2 regions of the Microbulbifer sp. CNSA002 genome follow, and region 1 is predicted to be linked to the other one. Evidence: predicted binding sites of a transcription regulator. Region 1 holds the regulator's gene; the other holds the start of a gene.
The links. Region 1 encodes sigma-54, which starts transcription at its own class of promoters, with help from an activator protein. Its sites were predicted from a motif close to TGGCACANNNNTTGCNNT; they were not measured.
Positions count from the first base shown of each region.

Region 2: the regulator sigma-54 is predicted to act here: its motif matches at 1,909-1,926, upstream of glnL (nitrogen regulation protein NR(II)).

Region 1 covers NZ_CP172449.1:4,083,900-4,087,314, reverse strand. The annotation lists gene rapZ (RNase adapter RapZ) at 1-294, opposite strand, end outside; gene ptsN (PTS IIA-like nitrogen regulatory protein PtsN) at 400-861, opposite strand; gene hpf (ribosome hibernation-promoting factor, HPF/YfiA family) at 865-1,155, opposite strand; gene ACG1BZ_RS18165 (RNA polymerase factor sigma-54) at 1,352-2,818, opposite strand; gene lptB (LPS export ABC transporter ATP-binding protein) at 3,013-3,415, opposite strand, start outside.
Region 2 covers NZ_CP172449.1:5,002,170-5,005,584, forward strand. The annotation lists gene ntrC (nitrogen regulation protein NR(I)) at 1-742, opposite strand, end outside; gene glnL (nitrogen regulation protein NR(II)) at 746-1,828, opposite strand; gene ACG1BZ_RS22105 (DUF4124 domain-containing protein) at 2,158-2,718, opposite strand; gene glnA (glutamate--ammonia ligase) at 2,901-3,415, opposite strand, start outside.

The sequences.
Region 1 (3,415 bases):
TACTAAAACCGGTTCGCGGGCATCGAGATAGATAACATCACATTGAACCCCTGCCTCGCGCAAGGACTCAATAACACTGGGAGCCTGTCTAATGTCTTGCCAGAGATTGCGGGCATCGACACCCAGGGCCAGAGGTGTGTTTTCTTTTGGCGGTTGTGCCTTGACCCTCTTAACCAGCTCCGGGAGCAGGCTGGTGGGAAGGTTGTCGATACAATTGAAGCCGACATCTTCCAGTAATTGCAGTGCAGAACTTTTTCCGGAGCCGGAGCGTCCACTAATTATCACCAAGCGCATGGAGAGCCCTTTTCTTTGATCAAGTTTTTATTATTTCGCTTGTTGCACTACCTGAACAATGAGGCGAATGTCAGCTCTGAGACTCAGTTACTAACAAAACCTCCTCTAGGCGGCTGCGGTACTATCAATAGCGAGGGCATATAGCTCATCACTACTTTGTGCTTGCCTTAGCTTATCTCTAACCAGGCTGTTGGAAAACAGAGCGGCGATTTCGGCTAGTGTATCCAGATGTTCCTGTTCAGCATCTTCGGGGACCAGAAGAGTAAATAGCAAATCGACAGGCTGACGGTCGGCAGAGTCAAAATCAATGGCGGGCTGGGTGGTACAGAGAACCCCAATGGGGCTATCACAGCCGGGCAGCCTGCAATGGGGAATGGCAACTCCATCGCCGATACCGGTGGAACCAAGGCGCTCACGGGCGATCAGTTGATTAAAAACTGTATCGGAGTCGTGTTGAGGATATTGTTCGGCGATGGCCTGGGCAATATTGAGCAGTAGCTTTTTTTTGCTGCTCCCCGCCAGATGGCAAAGGCTAAGGCGGGGAGAGAGTAATGCTTCCAGTGTCATAGTTCAGCGATGGTTCTGCAACTTCTCTTTGTGTTTTTTCAGTTGGCGGTCCAGCTTATCGGTGAGCGCATCAATTGCCGCGTACATATCTCTGTCTTCGGATCCAGCACAGAGGTCGTGACCGTTTATATGTACCGTCGCCTCAGCCTTTTGGATCAGTTTTTCGACAGATAAAATTACTTGCGCGTTGGTGATGTTGTCGTAATGTCTGGACAGCTTCTCCATTTTGCTTTCGCAGTAGCTGCGCATAGGTGAGGTAACGTCGACGTGGTGGCCACTAATATTGATCTGCATGGATTTCTCCTTAAAGGTGCATCACAAGCCGGCGCTCACCCCCTATCGGGTCGCAACCCTACTAGGAAGTGGGCCAGAATGGAAGGATACACTCAAATTTTGGATTTTGGTTGCAGGTTGGGGGCGGAAGGCGCCAGTGGCGCATGACTGGAGGTGGGTTAGGGGTCAGGTTAATTGGCTGTGTTTGGGTTGTGGTTTAAATGAGCCTCTTTCTCTCACTTGAGGAGGGGATGCCCATAGATTCACGGTATTTCGCTACCGTTCGGCGCGCAACCTTGATGCCTTGCTTGTCCAGCTCCTGAGTGATCTTGTTATCTGATAGCGGCTTTCGAGGTACTTCCGTGTCAATCAGCTTGCGAATCAGGGCTCGAATGGCGGTGGATGAAGCATCCTCACCGGAATCTGTACTGACGTGGCTTGAGAAGAAATATTTGAGTTCGAAAACTCCCCGTGGAGTCAGCATATATTTTTGAGTGGTCACTCGGGATATGGTGGATTCATGCATGCCAATGGTTTCAGCAATATCTGCCAGAACCATTGGTCGCATTGCCTCTGGGCCTTCTTCAAAAAAGCCTTGCTGCTTATCCACAATGGACGTAGCGACCTTTAGCAGGGTGTCGTGGCGGCTCTGCAGGCTCTTCAAGAACCAACGGGCCTCCTGCAAGTGATCCCGCATGAAATTGTTTTCTCGGGAGTTGTCTGCCCGTTTTACCAGGGAGGCGTAGTGGCCATTAATCCGGATCTTGGGAGTGATTTCTGGATTGAGTTCGACCAGCCAGCGGTGATCCTTGCGGGACACAATAATATCGGGAATGACATATGCGGGCTGTTCCCCGCTGAACTCCTCACCTGGATTGGGGGTTAGTGTCTGGATAAGGCGGATTACTTCGCCGAGCTGGGCTTCGTTGAGACGTGTGCGTCGGGTGAGTTGCCTGAAATCCCTTTTTCCAAGTAATTCCAAGTGGCGCTCAATGATGGTCTGCGCTTCGTTTAGCCACGGAGTTTCCGCTGGTAGCTGCTTGAGCTGGAGTTGAAGGCACTCTTGGAGGCTTCTGGCCCCACAGCCAGCTGGTTCGAATTGTTGCACAGCTTTAAGGACTGCAACTACCTCATCTTCTTCGAGCTGAAGGGAGTTGGCCACATCATCAACGGTGGTATTGAGGAGACCGTTTGGGTCGATGGCGTCAATAAGGTGCTCGCCGATCCATTTATCGTGACTGGAAAGTGCTGTCAGGTTTAATTGCCAGCGCAAGTGGTCTTGAAGTGTGTCGGTGGAAGAATTGCGCTCAAAATTGGGGTCGTCGCCCTCGGCGGGACCACTATAGCTGCTGTAAATGTCGTCCCAGTGAGAATCAACCGGCAGCTCTGTTGGAATATCCTGGTTCCATTCAGAATCACCAAGCTCTTTTTCCTCAGCGGCTGTGTGGGTTAAACCCTCCCCTGCAGCGGCTGGCGGCTCTTGTTGTGCGTTGCTCTCAGTATCGGCAGTTACTTGTTGAGCCAGATCTTCACCCTCAGCTTCCAGCATTGGATTGTTGTCGAGGGCTGCCTGGACTTCTTGCTGTAAATCTAGTGTGGAGAGCTGCAGGAGGCGTATTGCCTGCTGCAACTGGGGGGTCATGGTTAGCTGTGCGCCGAGCTTGAGCTGGAGAGACTGCTTCATAATTTAAAGTTGCAGGCCAGTGCGACAAAGGGTTCGTCAAAATTAACCCGAGATGGCGCAGACTACCTTGGCCCTCAAACTATTACAAGCAATAAGCGTGCCGACTATTGCCTGCCAGAAGGTCAATTTCTATGTGGGATATGATATGTTTTTCGAGATTTTGCCTATTTTGTTACACTTGTCATCATTTGCCATTAAATCGTGAATTCATGTCCCAAATAGACTTCGCGTACCTGTTGGTTAGCGAGAACATCATCGGGTGTGCCTGAGGCAATAATATGCCCCTCGCTGACGATATAAGCAGTTTCACAGATATCCAGGGTTTCTCTCACGTTATGATCTGTGATCAAAACGCCGATATCCCTGTCCCGCAAGTGGCGAATAATGTGTTTGATGTCGTTCACTGAAATAGGGTCTACACCAGCAAAGGGTTCATCGAGCAAGACAAAGCTTGGGTCTGTAGCCAGGGCTCGTGCAATCTCCACCCTGCGCCGCTCTCCGCCGGATAGGGCCATTCCTAGGCTGTTTTCAATGTGTGTGATATTGAACTCTTCGAGCAACTCCTGGGCCTGCTCTTCGCGCTTTGCACGATTGAGT
Region 2 (3,415 bases), 920 kb from region 1:
CTGCGGGCATATCACCAATTTCATCTAGAAACAGGGTGCCACCATTGGCCTGTTCAAAACGTCCGGCACGCTGGGAGCTGGCACCGGTAAAGGCCCCTTTCTCATGGCCAAATAATTCAGACTCCATCAGGTCCTTGGGTATAGCCGCCATGTTCAATGCAATAAATGGCTTATCCCTGCGCGGACTGTGATTGTGCAGAGCCTGCGCCACCAACTCCTTACCGGTACCGGATTCACCGTTGATTAAAACGGTGATGTTGGAATGAGACAAACGGCCAATCGCGCGAAACACCTCCTGCATCGCCGGCGCTTCTCCAATGATTTCTTTACTACCCTGACCATTTTCCGGCTCAACCCGCTCTTCAGCACTCTGTTCGCTAGCGTGCATCAATGCGCGCCGGGTTACCGCTACGGCTTCATCAATATCAAATGGCTTGGGCAGGTATTCAAAGGCTCCCCCTTGGTAAGCAGCTACCGCGCTATCCAGGTCCGAGTGCGCAGTCATAATAATTATCGGCAGGCTCGGTCGTTCAGCCTGGAAACGCTGCAACAATTTAAAGCCATCGGAGCCCGGCATGCGGATATCACTGATTACTACATCCGGTGAATCGCTATAGAAATCATCCAGGGCGCGGTCGCCACTCTCGTAACACTGGGTATCAATTCCCTCACGCGATAGCGCTCTCTCCAGCACCCAGCGGATTGATCTGTCGTCGTCAATAATCCAAACGCGATTACTCATTCTCTAGGTTCCTGTATTAGCTAATTCGGTAGTCAGGGGCAGATAAATTTGGAAAATGCTACGGCCGGGTTGGCTGTCACACTTAATCAGCCCCTTGTGCTGATTAATAATGTTCTGGGAAATTGAAAGTCCAAGGCCTGAACCCTCGGCGCGGCCGGAGATCATCGGGAAGAATATCCGCTCGCGAATATCCTCCGGTATGCCCGGGCCGTTATCTTCAATTTCTATACGGCAGACCAATGGACAGTTGCGGCGGCCAATGGTGAATTGGCGCTGGATACGCGTACGCAATACCATCTCCCCACTACTGAGGCCAATACTTTCATCGATGGCTTGCATGGCGTTGCGGGCAATATTAAGCAGCGCCTGAATCAATTGTTCGCTATCGGCGGGGACATCGGGAATAGACGGATCGTAGTCCCTGCGAATTTGAAGCTCACCGATACACTCAGCATCCAGCAACTGGGCAACCCGCTCCAGAACCTCGTGCACATTAACCGGTTGCAGTACTACCGGCTGGCGTGGTCCCAATAAACGGTCAACCAGATTGCGCAGGCGATCCACTTCCTCGATGATAATCTGTGTATATTCGTCTAACTCCCGGTCCGGCAACTCGCGCTGCAATAGTTGTGCAGCCCCACGGATACCACCGAGGGGGTTCTTGACCTCATGGGCCATACCGCGAACCAGGTTTCGTGTCGTTTCCTGGGCACTGAGCAGTGCATCTTCCCTGGCAATTCGCAACAGGCGATCCATCGGCTGCACTTCCACAAGTAGCACAGAAAACTCGGGGACCGGGCTGACTGAGTAATCCACGGTCCGGGTTTCAAGATTGTTCAACCTCCAACTGGCCCGGCGCACTGTATACTTCTCATTTTTGCGCAATGCTTCCCGCATAGCCTCATAGGCAGTGGGAGATTCTCGCACCACCTCCTCCAACTTCGAGCCTTTAACCCGGGTACTGGAGGCGGCCAACAAGTCCTCAGCAGCATTGTTCAAATAGCAAAGCGATAAGTTTTCATCCAGCACCAACACTGCGGAAGTCAGGCTATCGAGTAATTGGCGCAACTGGCGATCATTCAGCATTCACAAAATTTCCGATTCATTCCGAGGCTCTGACCAAACTCCCTTTGGTCACCCCCAGCAAACTAGCGCTGTATCTAGTCAGTGCAAAAAGCAAACCAAAATGGCGCATATGCTGGCATTTGCAGGCGGGAACAACTTCAACCGGACACAATCGGTGCGCAGTTAGCTGCAGTGGCATAGCGAGTTATTCAGCTTAAAAAATGAGATGCCGCCAGTCACAGGCAGAATGCACCATAACGGTGCGCAGGTCAAAAAACAAACAAGCGGAATTAGGAGAGGGTTAGAAGTGAGAGGGCAATTAGATTGAGGGGGCTTTCGCCCCCCAGTATTCAACCCCTGGCTATGGGTCGCTTCACGTAAATTGTGACCACGCGGGATTGAGCCAGAACCCGCCCATTTGAACCCACTAAGACGGCCTGCAGAGTATGTGTTCCACGTTCAAGAGCCGAGATATCTAGAGCATTACCGTCAGAACTCCCCTGCCAGCGCTGCCCATCAATAACCGCATAGAAGCTCGAACCTTCTGGATAGGCTGGAGTTACTTGCACCTCAAGCGCAATCAGGGTTTGCCCAGGGGGGATAGTAGCCTCATTAATTGGGCTCACAATCTGGATAGAAACAGCCCCGGAACCCCTATTTTTGCCGTTTGGCGACAGCTTTCTTGAGGGTAGCTGTCGAGGTAAAGCGATCGGCTGGATGTTGATCGGTGCCAACTCAACTTCCTCCAAGTTTCCATTTGGAGGTGGCGTGTCACTAAAGGTTACCTGACCATCGGGACCCACTATCTTGTATATGGCCCCAGTCTCTGCGAAAGCCACAACAGCTACTATGGGCAAAGCCAATAAAACAGCTTTCAGTAGTTTTTGAATTCCCAACATTCTATTAGCCACCCTGCGACTCCCCCCATTTCAGGTACAGGGACTTTCATACTTTTGGCGCCATTTATTGCTGCTGCAGACCACAGAGCCCTCAAGTCCCGGCTGACAGTGTACTCGCAATAAAAAAGCCCGCACCAGGGTGGCGCGGGCTTTTCGAGAACGGCTCGACGGCATCACGGTGATGCCGGTCGCCATTACACGGAGTAGTACATATCGAACTCGACCGGGTGAGTGGTCATGTTCAGACGCTCTACTTCTTCACGCTTCAGCTCGATGTAGGCATCGATAGCATCGTTAGTGAATACACCACCGGCTGTCAGGAACTCGCGATCCTGGTCCAGAGCATCCAGGGCACCTTCCAGACTGGAAGCGACAGTCGGGTACTCAGCCAGCTCTTCCGGCGGCAGGTCGTACAGATCCTTGTCCGCAGCATCGCCAGGGTGGATCTTGTTCTTGATACCGTCGAGACCCGCCATCAGCAGCGCGGCGAAAGACAGGTACGGGTTGGCGGTCGGGTCCGGGAAGCGAGTCTCGATGCGCTTACCTTTCGGGGAGGGCACGAAAGGAATACGGATAGACGCAGAGCGGTTGCGCGCAGAGTAAGCCAGGATTACCGGCGCTTCGAAGCCAGGTACCAGACGCTTGTAAGAGTTGGTGGAAGCGTTACACAGCGCGTTCAGGGCGCGAGCGTGCTTAACGATACCGCCGA